Regions from separate parts of the Streptomyces sp. NPDC007905 genome, predicted to be linked through region 3. Evidence: riboswitches for the same ligand, from Rfam matches in the RefSeq annotation. Region 3 holds a riboswitch; each other region holds the start of a gene.
The links. Region 3 has a riboswitch for cyclic di-AMP ahead of ACFZDC_RS39815 (peptidoglycan DD-metalloendopeptidase family protein). Riboswitches for the same ligand answer to the same signal wherever they lie in the genome.
Positions count from the first base shown of each region.

Region 1: another riboswitch for cyclic di-AMP. It lies ahead of ACFZDC_RS38965 (peptidoglycan DD-metalloendopeptidase family protein); the one in region 3 lies ahead of ACFZDC_RS39815 (peptidoglycan DD-metalloendopeptidase family protein).
Region 2: another riboswitch for cyclic di-AMP. It lies ahead of ACFZDC_RS08200 (peptidoglycan DD-metalloendopeptidase family protein); the one in region 3 lies ahead of ACFZDC_RS39815 (peptidoglycan DD-metalloendopeptidase family protein).

Region 1 is NZ_JBIBKS010000038.1:47,372-52,935, forward strand. It holds gene ACFZDC_RS38955 (TetR family transcriptional regulator C-terminal domain-containing protein) at 1-450, shown strand, start outside; gene ACFZDC_RS38960 (GDSL-type esterase/lipase family protein) at 523-1,308, opposite strand; gene ACFZDC_RS38965 (peptidoglycan DD-metalloendopeptidase family protein) at 1,534-2,442, opposite strand; cyclic di-AMP (ydaO/yuaA leader) riboswitch at 2,445-2,610, opposite strand; gene ACFZDC_RS38970 (alpha-galactosidase) at 2,914-4,998, opposite strand; gene ACFZDC_RS38975 (tyrosine-protein phosphatase) at 5,171-5,564, shown strand, end outside.
Region 2 is NZ_JBIBKS010000003.1:399,355-404,918, forward strand. It holds gene ACFZDC_RS08185 (GNAT family N-acetyltransferase) at 1-902, opposite strand, end outside; gene ACFZDC_RS08190 (HPr family phosphocarrier protein) at 1,080-1,361, shown strand; gene ACFZDC_RS08195 (FCD domain-containing protein) at 1,565-2,260, opposite strand; gene ACFZDC_RS08200 (peptidoglycan DD-metalloendopeptidase family protein) at 2,459-3,214, opposite strand; cyclic di-AMP (ydaO/yuaA leader) riboswitch at 3,227-3,391, opposite strand; gene ACFZDC_RS08205 (insulinase family protein) at 3,618-5,006, opposite strand; gene ACFZDC_RS08210 (insulinase family protein) at 5,003-5,564, opposite strand, start outside.
Region 3 is NZ_JBIBKS010000042.1:17,696-23,259, forward strand. It holds gene ACFZDC_RS39805 (PrsW family glutamic-type intramembrane protease) at 1-1,105, shown strand, start outside; gene ACFZDC_RS39810 (aldo/keto reductase) at 1,179-2,126, opposite strand; gene ACFZDC_RS39815 (peptidoglycan DD-metalloendopeptidase family protein) at 2,281-3,312, opposite strand; cyclic di-AMP (ydaO/yuaA leader) riboswitch at 3,320-3,488, opposite strand; gene ACFZDC_RS39820 (SpoIIE family protein phosphatase) at 3,723-4,916, opposite strand; tRNA gene ACFZDC_RS39825 (tRNA-Met) at 5,098-5,171, opposite strand; gene ACFZDC_RS39830 (dihydrofolate reductase family protein) at 5,237-5,564, opposite strand, start outside.

The DNA of each region.
Region 1 (5,564 bases), on a different contig from region 3:
GTCGCCGCCGCGTTCACCTATGCGGCCGAGGACGATCTCGCGCGTCTGCGGGCGCTGCTGGGCCGGCGCACCTCGGCGTTGCGCCGGCTGCGGGCGGCGGTGCGCTGGTACGCGCCCACGGGCCAGGCCAAGGGCTGGCGGCTGTGGATCGAGGGCTGGGCGGTGGCCCTGCGCGAACCCGCTCTCCGCGAGGTCACCCGGGATTTGGACAAACAGTGGAAGGCGGCGATCGCCGAGGTCGTCGCCGAGGGCGTGGCAGCGGGCGAGTTCGAGTGCGCCGACCCGGCGGGGGCGGCTCTGCGGCTCACCGCGCTCCTCGACGGGCTCGCGGTGCAGCTGACGTCGTACCCGGGCGCGGTGCCGCGGTCCCGGGCCCAGCAGTGGGTGGACGACGCCCTGGCCCGGGAACTCGGGCTGCCGCGGGAGGCGTTGACCGAGCGGGTGCGCTGAGCCGTCCTGCCGGGGCGCTCCCGTGAGCCTGCCCCGCACCGCCGGGTTCGCGGTACGGGGCCATGGCGGTCCTCACGCCACCGACGCGATCCACAGCTTGATGTCGTCCGGGGACAGCGTGCCCTTGGCCGTCACATGGTCGCCGGAGGACTCGCCGCGCAGCCGGCGGCCGATCCACGGGACGAGGTACTCGCGGGCCCAGTGGACGTCGTCGCGGCGGACCTCCAGGGTGCCCCGGGGCGGGAGCGGCGGCCAGGGCTGCTCCGGGTCGGCCGGGACGTCCAGGCCGAGGGCCTGGCCGGCGCGCAGCGCCACGCGCGTGTGGCCCTCGGGTGAGAGGTGCAGCCGGTCGTGGTCCCAGGCCCTGCGGTCCTGGACGGACTTCAGGGACCACAGGTCGAGCACGGGACAGCCGTACCGGTCGGCGATGGCGCGGACGTGCCCGTTGTAGGTGGCGATCTTGCCGCGCAGGTGCTTGAGCAGGGGAACGCCACGGGTGTCGAAGCCGGTCGTCACCAGGACCGAGCCCGCGGCCCCGGTGAGCCGGGCCACGGCGCGCTCGAAGCGCTCGGCCACCTCGTCCGGGTCGGTGCCGGGCCGGATGATGTCGTTGCCGCCCGCGCAGAAGGAGACGAGGTCCGGGGCCATTTCGACGGCCTTGGGGACCTGGTCGGCCACGATCTGGTCGAGCAGCTTTCCACGCACCGCCAGGTTCGTGTACGCGAAGTCGCCCTCGGGCCGCCGGTCGGCGAGCAGTACCGCGAACCGGTCGGCCCAGCCCACGAAGGCCCCGTCGGGGCCGGGGTCGCCGACGCCCTCGGTGAAGCTGTCCCCCACCGCCACGTACGACCCGATCACTGATCTGCTGTCATTCTTCGAATCGTCTGCCACGTCGGACCATGATTCACCTTCGGATGTGACCTACGCGACCGTAATTCAGGGTTGACGGACGGTGAGATAAGCCACTTCCCCAACACCCTCGGCCGGGAATACGCCAGCCGGCCCGACACGCCGACGGCCGGACCCGGGGATCGGGGTCCGGCCGTCGGCGGCGTGTCAGGCAAGAGGTTTACGGCGTGGTCGTCAGCCGACGGCGACGCCGTGCGAGCGGAGGTAGCCGACCGGGTCGATGTCCGACCCGTAGTCGGGCGTGGTGCGGATCTCGAAGTGCAGGTGCGGTCCGGTCACGTTGCCGGTGGCACCGGACAGACCGAGCCGGCCGCCCTCGGTCACGGTCTGGCCGGCCGAGACGGAGAGCTGGGAGAGGTGGCCGTACTGGGCGTAGTAGCCGTCGTTCAGCTTGATGACGACCTGGTTGCCGTACGCGCCGCCCCACCCGGCGGAGACGACGGTGCCGGCGGCAACGGCCTTGACGGGGGTGCCGGTCGGCACGACGAAGTCGACGCCGGTGTGGTAGCCGCTGGACCACATGCTGCCTGCCACGTGGTAGCCGGTGCCGATGGTGGCGCCGGTGACCGGGAGGGTGTAGCCGGTGGAGGGGGCGGGGGTCTGCGCCGCCGCGGTCGCGGTGGTCGCCGGGGCCGACGGGGTCGCCTGCGGCTTCCGGGAGGCCCGCGAGGGCTCGGCGGACTCGGTGTGCGTCGTCGCCGCCTTCGCGCCGAGGGACAGCTTCAGACCCGGGTGGATCAGCGACGGGTCGGCGCCGACGGCCTGCCGGTTGTCCTCGTAGAGCCGGTGCCAGCCGCCGCTGACGTTCTGCTCGTCGGCGATCGCCGCCAGGCAGTCACCGGATTTCACCGTGTAGCTGCGCACGCCCGCGTTCGACTGCGCGGTGGCCTTCTTCTCAGCCGTCTTGTCCACGGCCGGAAGGGACTGCGCGGCCTTACCGGCAACGGACTGCGTGGTGGCGGCGTGCGCTCCGGCGGCTGCGACGAGCGGCAGGGCCAATGCGGCACCGCCGGTCCCGGCGACGGCGATCGAGCGGGTGAGACGCCGGGTCTTCGGGCGTCGGTGCTTACCCTTCGCGGGCATGGCTCGTTCCTCTCCGGCGCCTGCGAGGTGAGCTGTCGGGTTCGGGCTGGAGCTGCCCGGCCGCCACGCGCGGCTGCACCCCGAGCCTGTGCCCCGGAGACCGGGACAGGCAGTCATACCTGGTGGGTCCCCCGCTCCTGCCGAACACGGGTCAAGTGTGTGGGGACTCCGGGCGGCGGCAGGATTCGGCGTTCCGTCCGGATTGGTGGCGAACGTAAGCGAGCGAGACGCACCCGGACAAGCAGCAGTTTCCCGGCGTGAGTGCTCCAGCTGATCGAATTCGGGAATGTACGGTCACCCTCCGTGAATACCCGAATCCTGCACCCTTTCAATTACCCCCGCCGCCACGGGAATTACGTGCACATGACGCGCGACACACGGTCACGAATATGACGCTCCTCACGCACCGCCTCCCCATGCCGTGCTATTCCAGAGCGAGTTGCAATGAAGGCTGCAATTCGGTCAGAAGCCTCAGATACGGCGCAGCCGGATAACTTTCGCATCCAGGTCACCCTTCAGTCCGGTGCGCAGACCGTGGTGCAGCAGGACCGCTCCCCGGTGGACCTCGCCCGTTTCGCGGCATTCGTACGCTTCTGCCGGGTCGAGTCCGCGCAGCCGCAGCGCCGGCACCGGCTCACCGTAGCTCTGCGCCTGGAGGCAGACGAGGACCGCGGTCTCACCCCCGAGCACGTACTGGACGGCGCTCAGGCCACCCGTCGGGGGCCGCAGCCGGTACAGCTCGCCGCGCTGGACGACCGGACGGATCTCCTTGTAGAGCTCCACCCACTGCCGGGCCTCGGACAGCTCCTCCTCGGTCCACTCGGTGAGGTCGCCGCCGACGCCGAGCACCCCGGCCATCGAGCTGACGAAGCGGAACCGCAACGGGCTGACCCGCCCGTTGAGCTGGGTGTTCGGGCTGTCGGTGACCCAGGCGGCCATGACCCGCGCGGGGTGGATCTGGCTGAAGCCGTGCTGGATGGCGAGCCGGTCGAGCGGGTCGGTGTTGTCGGAGGTCCACACCTGGTCGGTGCGGCTGAGCACGCCGAGGTCGATCCGGCCGCCGCCACCCGAGCAGGACTCGAAGGCGACCTGGGGGTGGGCGGTGCGCAGCCGGTCCAGCAGGGCGTACAGGGCGCGGACGTGGTCGACCCACAGGCGCTGCGGGTACGGCTCCCCGGGCCAGCCGGCGTCGGTGAAGCAGCGGTTGAAGTCCCACTTCACGTAGTCGATCGGGGCGCTGGACAGGAGGGTGTCCAGCTGCCTCCAGAGGTATTCCTGAACGTCCTCGCGAGCGAGGTTGAGGACGAGCTGGTTGCGCAGTTCCGTCCGCTTTCGCCCCGGTTGGTGCTGCACCCAGTCGGGGTGGGCGCGGTAGAGCTCGCTGTCGGGGTTGACCATCTCGGGCTCGACCCAGATGCCGAACTGCATGCCGAGGCCGTGCACCTGGTCCGCGAGGGGCTTGAGGCCGTGCGGGAAGCGGTCGGGGTTGGGCGTCCAGTCGCCGAGACCGGCCCGGTCGCTGGTGCGGGCGCCGAACCAGCCGTCGTCCACCACGAACAGCTCGACGCCGATCGCGGCGGCCCGCCGGGCGAGGGCGGTCTGCTGCTGCTCGGAGATGTCGAAGTTGGTCGCCTCCCAGGAGTTGAACAGCACCGGCCGGTCCCGGTCCGCGTCCGGGATGACGTACGCCCGCTGGTAGGCGTGCCAGGTGCGGCTGGCCCCACCGAAGCCGCCGTCGCTCCACAGGCCCGCGAAGACGGGTGTGGTGTACGACTGCCCCGGCTCCAGGAGCAGCAGGCCCGAGTCGTCGTAGCCCGCGCCGCCGGTGATCTGCACGCGCGCGTCCGGGAGTTGGGCGACGGCGATGCGCCAGGAGCCGGACCAGCCGAGCGCGCAGCCGTAGACCTCGCCGCGCTCCTCGGTCGCGTCGGTGTCCAGCGCGACCCAGGGCAGGTGCTGGTGGCCGGTGTGGCCGCGGCGGCTGCCGATGACCTTCTCACCGTGGGTGAGGGGGGCGGTGGTGAGCAGGGACTCGGCGGCCCAGCGGCCGTGCAGCTGGGACAGCCGCCAGCCCTCGCGGTCGGGCAGGGTCCAGGTGGCGGCGTCGGCGCGCAGCAGCTCCACGCGCGCGTGCCCGCCGTTGGCCACGGTCACCCAGCGCTCCACGACGTCCCCGCGCATCCGGTAGTGCAGGGTGACCGCCATGCCGTCGTCGTCGAAGCGCAGCCGCAGCTGGTCGCCGTCGGCGCCGCCCTCGGTGTCGTACGACACGAGGCGCCACTCGGTGCCGCGCCGCTCCTCGGTGCGCACGGACAGGGCGGGGCGGACGAAGCGGGGACCGCCCTCGACGGGGTACTCCTCGCGGCCGTCGAGCGGGGACTCGAAGGGCCAGTAGGCGGGCAGCGGGTTCACCGCGAGCGCCTCGGCGTCGGCGAGCGCGATCCGTGGCCCCCAGTGGAGGTGCAGCAGCTCGTCCGTATCGGTCAGATGCAGCGCATAGCTGCTGGTGGGCCCCGACAGGAGCCACGTACGACCGTTTTCGGCGATGTCCACCATCGAGAACCTCACAGGTGCCAACAGATCCGCTCAAGTGCGAACATCATTAGGCCCGTCGCCCCCTGGTGGCAACGCCTGTGGACAACTCATTGCCCGAGGAAATCGATGTCGTATGGTCGACGCAGCGCCCGTCGACGAGCCGCGCCGGCGGGGCCGACTGAAAGGAGCACCCGTGACGCAGCAGGTCCCGTCGACCGAACCCGAGCTGGCCGGAGTCCGCAATTTCCGTGACGTGGGCGGGCTGCCGACCGTGGACGGACGGCGGGTGCGCCACGGAGTGCTGTTCCGCAGCGGCCACCTCGCGCACGCGACCGAGAAGGACGCGGCCTTCCTCGCCTCCCTGGGCCTGCACACGGTCTTCGACTTCCGCAACGCGGCCGACCAGAAGCTGGAGGGCCCGGACGTCGAGCTGCCCGGCGTGCGGAACGTGAACCTGCCGCTGAGCGACCCGGCGGACGGCGCCGAGTTCTGGAAGATGGTCCGCGACGGCGACCTCGACCAGCTTCGCTCGATCCTCGCGGACGGCAAGGGGGCGGGCCGGATGGTCGCCTCGTACCGGACGATCG
Region 2 (5,564 bases), on a different contig from region 3:
ACCCCGTGTTCGCCGCACTCGGCGACCACGGCGGGCACACGCTCGGCCGGGACGGCGACGACGGCGAGGTCCACCGGATCCTCGATGTCCCGCACCGAGCGGTAGGCGGGCACTGCGTCGACCTCCTTGAGGTCCTCGGGGAAGGCCTTGTTCACGGCGTACAGGCGGCCGGGGTGGCCGGCGTCCCGGATGTTCCCGAGGACGCTGCGGCCCACCCCGCCCGGCGCGCGGCCGACGCCGACGACCGCCACGGAGCCGGGGGCCAGCAGCCGCCGTACCGAGCGGGCCTCGGCGCGCTGCTCCCGCGCCCGCTGCACGGCGAGGGACCGGTCGGTGGGTTCGAGGTCGAACTCCAGACGTACGACGCCGTCTTCGAAGCTGCGCTTCTGGGTGTACCCGGCATCCGTGAACACCTTGATCATCTTGGTGTTGGTGGGCAGCACCTCGGCGGCGAAGCGGCGGATGCCGCGCTCGCGGGCGACGGCCGCGATGTGCTCCAGGAGGGCGGAGGCGACCCCTCGGCCCTGGTGGGCGTCCTGCACCAGGAAGGCGACCTCGGCCTCGTCCGCGGGCGCGGACGCGGGCATGCCGTCGGCGCCGATGCGGTCGTAGCGTACGGTGGCGATGAACTCGCCCCCGATGGTGGCCGCGAGTCCCACCCGGTCCACGAAGTCGTGGTGTGTGAAGCGGTGGACGTCCTTGGCGGAGAGCCTGGGGTACGGCGCGAAGAAGCGGTAGTACTTCGACTCGTCCGAGACCTGCTCGTAGAAGCTGACCAGGCGGTCGGCGTCATCAACGGCGATGGGCCGGATGCGCGCGGTACCCCCGTCGCGCAGCACCACGTCCGCCTCCCAGTGGGCGGGGTACTCGTGCCGGTCCTGCCGGTCCGCCGGGCTCTGCATGGGCCCCAGAGTACGGCTCGCGTCCGACAACGGCGCGAGGCAGTCTGTGGAGGACGGAAGTCGGACCGAGGCCGCGGTCCGACGACACGCCGGAGCGGGACGAAGGACCGCTCCGGGCACGCTTCACGATATGGGAAACTGGTCTAGACAACTCTGAACACCGAAGGGCAGCAACACATGGCTGAGCGCCGCGTCAACGTCGGCTGGGCCGAGGGCCTCCATGCCCGCCCCGCCTCCATCTTCGTCCGAGCCGCCACGGCCGCAGGCGTCCCGGTGACGATCGCCAAGGCCGGGGGCAACCCCGTCAACGCGGCCTCCATGCTGGCCGTCCTGGGCCTGGGCGCCCAGGGCGGCGAGGAGATCGTCCTCGCCTCCGACGCCGAGGGCGCCGATGCCGCCCTGGACCGTCTGGCCAAGCTGGTCTCCGAGGGCCTCGAAGAGCTCCCCGAGACCGTCTGAGCGGTACCGGGAGGCCGCGTCATCCTTTGCGGGTGACGCGGCTTCCGCGTTTTCGGCAGCCGCCGGAGGAATTCACGGCGGGCACGGATGAATTCATCCGGGCACGGGATGGCACGCGACGGTGAATTGTGATGGCACGCCAGAAAAAGGGCAGCGGGAATTCACGTCCACCGAATATCACTTCTTTGTATACGGCGCCCGTGTTAATGCCGCAGGCCCGACATGTTTACGGCGTGTTGCGAGTTCCTCACACGCTCCGTCCGGTCGCCTCCCGAGGCGAACCGCAGCCGGTGCGCGGTCGTCGAGCGCTCGCAGTGCAGCGCCGTGATCGCCCGTGCACGCTCCCCGTCGCCGCGCGCCACCGCGTCCACGATGGCGCCGTGCTCGGCCCAGGACTCCACCGGATTCGGCGATGCCTCGACCGCGTACATCCAGGCGATCTTGTGCCGCAGCTGGGTCAGCATCGAGGTCAGTGAGTGGCTGCCGGAGGCCTGCGCGAGCGTCTCGTGGAACCAGCCGCCCAGCGAGCGCAGATCCTCGCTGCTGCCCCGTCTCGCCCGTTCCTGGCCCAGCCGGACCAGTCCCCGCAGCACCTTCAGATGGGCCTCGGTGCGCCGCTGGGCGGCCCGGGAGGCGCCGAGCGGCTCCAGGAGCATGCGCATCTCCAGCAGGTCGGCTGCCTCCTGCTCGGTCGGCTCGGCCACGCACGCGCCCGCGTGCCGCCGGGTCACCACGAAGCCCTCCGCCTCCAGGGTGCGCAGGGCCTCGCGGACGGGGACACGCGAGACGCCGTAGCGGCGGGCCAGGACTTCCTCGGTGAGGCGGCTGCCGCGCTCGTAGACACCGGCCACGATGTCGTCCCGGATCGCCGTGCACACCGAGTGCGCCGGAATACGCATGACCGACCTCCGTCTTAATCCCCGTGAAACGTCGACGATGGACGTGTGTTCCGTGACTCTATTCCAATGAGCCGGAATTTCCGACGGCAGGCCTGAATCCATGGATATTTTTTGGACAGCGGATGCGGCGGGCAGGGCGAAAAACGGCGAAAGCCCCGGCTGGTGAGCCGGGGCTTCGGGATGCCGTGCGGTGGAGGGTCAGACGTCCACGCCGTGCTTGCGCAGATAGGTGACCGGGTCGACGTCCGACCCGTACTCGGGGGTCGTACGGGCCTCGAAGTGCAGATGCGGCCCGGTGACATTGCCCGTCGCGCCGGACAGGCCGATCTGGAGGCCCGGGGTGACCTTCTGGCCCACGGTGACGCCGATGGACGACAGGTGGCCGTACTGGGTGTACATGCCGTCGGCCATCCGGATCACGATCTGGTTGCCGTACGCGCCGCCCCAGCCGGTCGAGACGACCGTGCCGGAGCCGACCGCGTGGACGGGCGTGCCGCTCGCCGCGTGGAAGTCGATGCCGGTGTGGGAACCGGAGGACCACAGGGAGCCGCCGGTCTTGTAGCCCGTGGAGACGTACGAGTGCACGATCGGGGCGACGAAGGCGTTCAGGCGCTTGCGCTCGGCCGCGCGGGCGGCGCGCACCTTGGCCTCACGCTCCTTCTCGGCCCGCTCGGCGGCCGCCTTGACCGCGGCCTCCTCGGCCGCCTTCCGGTCGGCGGCCTGCTTCTGGGCGGCGGCCTGCTCGTCGATCTGCTCGGCGACGTCGTCGCTCACGGTGATCACAGGGGTGAGACCGGTCTGCTCGACGGAGTTCTCCGCGGCGAGCGCGGGGGTGGCCGCGAGGGTGCCGATGACACCGGTGGTGGTGAGGGCCGCGATGCCGGCCGCCTGAGCCGTGGTGCGCTTGACCCGGCCGGGCTTGCGGTGCTTCCCGGTGGCGCACATGAACGCCATGAAGTGGCTGGTCCTTTCCTTCCCTCTCGCCTACCGGGTTAGCTGACGGGTTCGGAGCAGGAAGGTCTCCTACGGACCCCCTCGCTCACGCGCGGGCGTCCGATTCACCCCAGGGACTGTGGTTGGGTCCCCGGCTCCCCTGGCTCGCGCCGTACGGGGACTCGGCGATGACTGTCCGGTGCCGCGGGCGCGGCGCACTGCCTGACGAACAGCCTCGAAGACGCTACGGTGAGCGACTTTCGATTCCCAAACGGATCCGGGCTTTTGTAGCGCATCCCACAGGCCAGACAGGCAACGTCTGCCCCAATTCGGACATCTGGAGGGGGCTCCGCACGGCAACTGCGAAGGGTCCTGACGACCCGTCGGTCGCCAGGGCCCCACGCGCGCGTGCGCGGCTTCGCTCCTACTCGGCCGCCACGACGGTGACTTCGCCGATGCCGAGCGCCTCGACCGGCGCCTTGATCTGGGCCGCGTCACCGACGAGCACGGTCACCAGCCGGTCCACCGGGAAGGCGTTGATGACCGCGGCGGTGGCCTCCACGGTGCCGGTGGCGGCGAGCTGCTGATAGAGCGTCGCCTGGAAGTCGTCCGGCAGGTGTTGCTCGACCTGGTCCGCCAGGGTGCTCGCGACGGCCGCCGCGGTCTCGTACTTCAGCGGCGCCACCCCGACGAGGTTCTGCACGGCGACATCGCGCTCGGCGTCGGTCAGGCCCTCCGCCGCGAGCGTGCGCAGCACCGTCCACAGGTCCTGCAGCGCGGGACCGGTGTTCGGGGTGTCCACGGAGCCGCTGATGGCGAGCATCGCGGCACCGGTGCCCTCCGGCGCGGACCTGAGGACCTGCCCGAAGGCGCGCACGCCGTACGTGTAGCCCTTCTCCTCGCGCAGGACGCGGTCCAGGCGGGAGGTGAGGGTGCCGCCGAGGCAGTACGTGCCGAGCACCTGGGCGGCCCACACGCGGTCGTGCCGGTCGGGGCCGATCCGGCCGATCAGCAGCTGCGTCTGGACGGCGCCGGGCCGGTCGACGATGACGACGCGACCGGTGTCGTCGGCGGTCACCGGCGGCACGGGCCGCGGCTGACCCGGCGTGCCGGACCATGCGCCGAGGGTGTCGGTGAGCAGCGCGTCCAGCTCGGTGCCGGCGAGGTCGCCGACCACGACCACGGTGGCCGTGGCGGGCCGGACATGGCGGTCGTAGAAGGCGCGTACGGCCTCCGCGTCGATCTTCTCGACCGTCTCCTCCGTGCCCTGGCGCGGGCGCGACATGCGCGAGGTCTCCGGGAACAGCTCCTTGGAGAGTTCCTTCGCGGCCCGGCGGGAGGGGTTGGCCAGCTCGTGCGGGATCTCGTCCAGGCGGTTGCGGACCAGCCGCTCGACCTCGCTCTCGGCGAAGGCGGGCGCGCGCAGGGCGTCGGCGAGCAGACCGAGGCCCTTGGCCAGGCGAGAGGCCGGGACCTCCAGGCTGAGGCGGACGCCGGGGTGGTCGGCGTGCGCGTCGAGCGTGGCGCCGGCCCGCTCCAGCTCGGCGGCGAACTCCTCCGCCGAGTGCTTGTCGGTGCCCTCGGAGAAGGCCCGCGCCATGATCGTGGCGACGCCGTCCAGGCCGGCCGGTTCGGTCTCCAGGGGCGCGTCCAGCAGCACCTCTACGGCGACGACCTGCTGACCGGGACGGTGGCAGCGCAGAACGGTCAGGCCGTTGTCCAGCGTGTCGCGTTCGGGGGCCGGGAACGCCCAGGGCTTGGCCGCACCCGGCTGCGGCTGGGGGTGGAAGTCCATCGTGGCGAGCTCGGTCACTTGGCCGTCTCCTCGTTGTCGTTACCGGCCTCTACCGTGGCCTCCGATTCCGGGTCCTCGGGGACGTCGGCGTCCTCGACGGCCTCGGGCGACTTCGGCTCGTAGACGAGGACCGCGCGGTTGTCGGGGCGCAGGCGGGCCTTGGCGACCTCCTGGACCTCCTCCGGGCTGACCTCCAGGACACGCTGGACGGCGGTCAGGGCGAGCTGCGGGTCGCCGAACAGGACGGCGTACCGGCACAGTTCGTCGGCGCGGCCGGCTACCGTGCCGAGCCGGTCCAGCCACTCGCGCTCCAACTGGGCCTGGGCGCGCTCCATCTCCTCGGGCGTGGGGCCCTCCTCGGCGAACCGGGCGAGCTCCTCGTCGATCGCGGCCTCGATCACCGGCACCTCGACGTCGCCGGAGGTCTTCACGTCCAGCCAGCCGAGCGAGGGCGCGCCGGCCAGGCGCAGCAGGCCGAAGCCGGCCGTGACGGCCGTACGGTCGCGGCGCACGAGCCGGTTGTACAGGCGGGAGGACTCGCCGCCGCCGAGGATGGTCAGGGCCACGTCGGCGGCG
Region 3 (5,564 bases):
CGTCCTGCCCGTGCCCTGGCTCATAGCGGCCTTCCGATGGCTGGACCGGGTGGAGCCGGGTCCCTGGCGGAATCTGGTCTTCGCGTTCGCCTGGGGGGCCTGCGCGGCGGCGCTGATAGCCATCGTCGCCAACACCTTCGCGACGAAGTGGATCGCCACGGCGACCGCCGACCCGGGCAGTGCCAACACCCTCGGCGCGACCGTGATCGCGCCCATCGTGGAGGAGTCCGCCAAGGCCGCGGCCGTGCTCCTGGTCTTCCTCTTCCGCAGACGGGACTTCACCGGGATCGTCGACGGTGTCGTGATAGCCGGGGTCACCGCGACCGGGTTCGCCTTCACGGAGAACATCCTCTACCTGGGCACGGCCTTCGGAACCGACCAGCTCACCGGCGACCGCGGCCTCGTCTCCGTCACCGCCGCCACCTTCTTCGTGCGCATCGTGATGTCCCCGTTCGCGCACCCCCTGTTCACCGTGCTCACCGGCATCGGCTTCGGCATAGCCGCCCTCTCGGCCGAACGGCAGCACGCCCGGCGCGTCCTGGTTCCGTTCGGCGGGCTGCTGCTCGCGATGAGCATGCACGCCTTCTGGAACGGCTCCTCGACCTTCGGTGAGTTCGGGTTCCTCGCCGTCTACGGCGCCTTCATGCTGCCCGCCTTCGGGCTGCTGACCTGGCTCACGATCTGGACGCGGCAGCGGGAGCTGCGGACCGTGCGGGAGGAGCTGCCGGCGTATGTGTACGCGGGGTGGCTGGGGCCGGCCGAGCCGTTCGTGCTGGGCTCGATGCGGGCGCGGCGGATGGCCCGGGATCACGCCCGGCAGCACTTCGGGGGGCGGCCGGCGGCCCGGGCGGTGGCGCAGTACGAGGCGTACGCCACCTCGCTGGCCTTCCTGCGGCACCGGGGGCGGCGGGGCCGGGCCGGGGCCGACTTCGTCGTACGGGAGCAGGAGCTGCTCACCCAGCTGTGGAAGCGCAGGGATGTCGCCCGGCCGGCACTGGAGTACGCGGCCCGGGCCTCCGCACCGGCGCCCGTGCCTACGGCGTACTGGGCGGCATACGGGCACCCGACGGTGCCGTATCCCGTCTACAACCCGTATCGGTCCTAGACCTCGGTGTGAGGGGCGTCGGCACCGCCGGACCACGTCGTCGTGACCGGGCGCCGTCGCCGCGGAGAGGGAGTCAGGCGGAAGCCCGGGTCAGACGGTCCGATTCCTCCTGCGTCAGCCGCAGCTGCGCCACTCCCAGCAGCGCCGGAAGCTGTTCCACGGTGCGGGCCGAGGCGATGGGGGCCGTCACCGTCGGCCGGCCGGCCAGCCAGGCGAGGGCGACCGTGGCCACCGGGACCCCGTGGGCGGTGGCGATCTCGTCCAGGGCCGTGAGGACCTTCTGGCCGCGCTCGGACTCGAGGTGCTTGGCGGCGGAGCCGGCACGGGCGCTGTCGACCTTCGTACCGGGGCGGTACTTGCCGGTCAGGAAGCCCGAGGCGAGGGCGAAGTACGGGACCGCCGCGAGCCCCTCACGGGCGGCGAGGTCCTGCAGCGGGCCCTCGTAGGTGTCGCGGGAGACCAGGTTGTAGTGGGGCTGGAGGGCGACGTACCGGGCGAGGCCCTCGCGGTCGGAGAGGTCGAGGGAGGCCCGCAGGCGCTCAGCGGAGATGTTGGAGGCGGCGATGTGCCGGACCTTGCCCGCCCTCACCAGCTCGTCCAGCGCGCCGATGATCTCCTCCACCGGCACTTCGGGCTTGTCGAAGTGGGTGTAGTAGAGGTCGATGTAGTCGGTGTCCAGGCGGCGCAGGGAGGCGTCGGCGGCGGCCTTGATGTTGGCCGCGGACAGGCCCTGGTACTCCGGGTGCTGGCTGACCTTGGTCGCGATGACGACGTCGGAGCGGTTGCCGCGGGCCTTGACCCATTTACCGATGATCGTCTCGGACTCACCGCCCTTGTTGCCCTCGATCCACGCCGAGTAGGAGTCGGCGGTGTCGAGGAAGTTGCCGCCGGCGGCCGTGTAGGCGTCGAGGACGGCGAAGGAGGCCTCCTCGTCGGCGGTCCAGCCGAAGACGTTGCCGCCGAGGGCCAGCGGGAAGACCTCGAGGTCGGAGGAGCCGAGTTTGCGCAGAGAATCGGTCATGCTTCTTTTCAACCGTCACTCCGGTACCGCCCATTCCGGGATTCCCGCGCGAACGGTGTGTGAACACAGGACCGGCAGCCCTGACGTCGGGGGGGTGCCGTCAGGGCTGCCGGGGACCGGATGAGGGGTCGGTCGGGGCCGGGTCAGCGGCTGGTCAGGGGGTGAGGCCCTTGCCGCGCAGCCACGTCATCGGGTCGATGCCGGTGGCCTGGCCGTTCGGGTGGACCTCCAGGTGGAGGTGCGGGCCGGTGACGTTGCCGGTGGCGCCGATGCGGCCGATGACGTCGCCGGTGCCGACCTTCTGGCCGACCTTGACGTTGATCGAGGACTGGTGGCAGAACCACAGCTCGGTGCCGTCGTCCAGGGTGAGGATCGTGCGGTAGCCGTAGGCGCCGGCCCAGCCCGCCTCGGTGATGATGCCGCCGTGGACGGCCTTGATCAGCGTGCCCGTCGGGGCGGCGAAGTCGAGGCCGGTGTGGTAGCCGGAGGACCACATCGAGCCGGGCTGGCCGAAGGTACCGGTGATCGTGTAGGAGACGACCGGCAGCCGGTACTCCTTGGCCAGCTCGGCCAGGCGCTCGGCCGCGGCCTGCTTCTTGGCGGCGGCCTCGGCCTTCTCCTTGGCGGCGGCGGCCTTGGCGGCGGCTTCCTTCTCCGCCTTGGCGGCCGCGTCGGCGGTCTGCTTCTCGGCGGCGGCGACGGCGGCCGCGGTGGCCTTGCTGTCGACCTTGCTCCGCTGCTGCTCGGCCTGGGCCATGATCCGGTTGCGCAGGGCCTCGCCCGCGTCGCTCTGGTCGCTGTCGGCGGAGGTCGTGCCGAGGGTGCTGAGCGAGGCCGTGGTGGCCTTGGGCGCGTCGGAGGAGTCGTCACCGAACAGGGAGCCGACGGAGGGCAGGTCGGGCATGGAGATGGACACCGGCGGCTTGCCGGTGTTGGCGCTGGCCATGCCGCCCGCGCCGACGGCGGCTATGACGCCGACGCCGAGGACGGTGGAGCTGCGGGCGAGTCCGCCGCCGCGCTGCTTGGCGACGCGGTGCCGGCCGCGCACGGGTCGGATGGAGTCCTCGGTGGGATTCCACTCCTCCCAGGGGCCCTCTTCGGTGCGGTAGTCGCCGTAGCCGAAGGTGTCGGTCTCACGCTGGGCCGGCACGAACGGGGCCTTGGGGGCAGGCGGGTTGGACGCCACGCGGGCGTGCTCCTTTCCTTCCTCCGCCTACCGGGTTAGCTGACGGGTTCGGAGCAGGAAGGTCTCCTACGCGCGTATACGGGCCGTGGACCAGAGCAGTTCACGGCAGCATCCGCGTGATTCACCCCAAAGTGGTGGTTCCCCGGTTCCCTTGCGGGATTCGGCGCGTGCGCACGGAGCCGTCTCTTGTGACGGCTGGGACGACCGCGCTGCGTTATCGAACGTTAATAGACCCACGTGTCAGATTCCAAGCTGTTCGGCTTGATCGTTAACCTTTCTCCGGCTGGACGTACGCGTCAGGACCGGAGGAAATCGGGCGAGTTGACCGATGCTCAGGAGTCCCGGCGTTTTTGAGGGTGACTCAGGTGTTATGCGGAGGGCTCCCATCCGCTCACTGTCGGTGCAGGCGGTCACGGTCGCCGTACGGCGAGCAGCGCCATGTCGTCCGTCATCCCGCCCCCGGAGTGCCGGCGCACCTCCGCGGCGAGGCGGACGACCAGGGTGCGCGGGTCATGGAAGCGGCGTCCGGCGAGCCGGCGCCAGGGGTCGTAGAAGCGGCCGTGGGCGTCGCGGGCCTCGGACAGGCCGTCGGTGTAGACCAGCAGGGTGGCTCCGCTCGGGAAGCCGAACTCGGTCGCGCGGTCGGGCCACCGGCCCAGGTCGCTCATGCCGAGCGGGAGCGCGGGCTCCTGCGGGGTCAGGCTGCGCAGGGTGCCGTCGTCGTGCAACAGCAGCGGCGGGGGATGGCCGCGGTTGACGATCCGGACGACGCCGCCCCCGTGCGGCAGTTCGGCGAGCACGGCGGTGGTGAAGCTCTCGACGGCGTCGATCCCGTCCCGCCGGGTGCCCTCGCGGGCCAGCGCACCCTCCAGCCGTTCGGCCACCGCCTCCAGCGTGCTCTCCTGCTCGGCGGCCTCCCGGAACGCCCCGATCACCACGGCGACGGCGGCGACCGCCCCCATGCCCTTGCCGCGTACGTCCCCGACGACCAGCCGGACGCCGTGCGGGCTGTCCTGCACCGCGTACAGGTCGCCGCCGATGAAGGCGTCCTCCTGAGCCGCCTCGTACCGGGCCGCGATGTCGAAGCCCGCGATCCGTGCGGCGGGCTCGGGCAGCACGGCCCGCTGGGCGGCCTCGGCGATCTCCCGTGCCGAGGCGAGCCGCCGGTCACCGAGGCGTACGACGCGGTTGATGGCGGCGGCCAGCAGGGCGACGGTGGCCACGGTGACGACCTCGGTGACCAGGCTCACGTCCGTGCCGGTGCCGTAGCGGGCGTGCACGGCGAAGGTGGCGACCAGGGCGGCGAGGCCGGTGAGCACCGTGGCCCGCAGCGCGGACAGGGGTGCGGCGACCAGCGGAGCGGCCGTGAAGAAGGGGACGGCGGTGAAGTCGCGCGGAGTGAGCAGGTCGTACAGGATCCCGCCGGCGATGAGGAGCGCGGGCAGCGCGCGGGCCAGAGTGCGCGGGGTCGGGCGGCTGCCGCGCCGCGGGCCCGGCGGGAGGGGCACGCGCGCGTGACCGAGGCCCGGGTCCGGGACGGGGTCACCGGGGAGCCTGCCGGCCGCCCTGGCGTACGGGCTCTCCTCCACCTCACCAGGGCGCACTGCTGGTCTCCCGTGTCCTTGACGTACGTCCAGCGTGGCGGGAGCGGACACGGCGGGCGACCGCTGTTGGACCGAGCGGATGACCGACTGTGATGTACGCCACTCGGCGCCCTGCGGGTGGTCGATGGGGGAAACACTCAGGGCCGGAATCCATTGCTGGATTCCGGCCCTGAGTCTTCAGTAGCGGGGACAGGATTTGAACCTGCGACCTCTGGGTTATGAGCCCAGCGAGCTACCGAGCTGCTCCACCCCGCGTCGTTGTGACTCCAGTGTACGCCATGTTCAGGACGCCCAGCACACGGGTTTCCGCGAGGGGCCGCTCAGGGCAGCAGATGCGCGTTCGGCGCCTTTGCCGGGCCCTCGCACTCCGGCAGCAGGACGACGTCCACGCCGGCGCTCACCAGCACCCCGGTGCCGTCGGCCGCCGTCACGAACGTGTCCGGCTCCCGCCAGGCCGTGACCACCCGGCCTACGCCCGCCCGGAGGATCAGCTCGGCGCAGGGGGCGGGGCGGGAGGCGCGGCGGGAGCAGGGCTCCAGGCTGCTGTAGACCGTGGCGCCCGGAAGGCGCGGGTCGGTGGGGTCGATCTTCGCCAGGGCCGCCTCCTCCGCGTGCACCACTGGGTCGCCGCCCTCCCGCGAGTGGCCG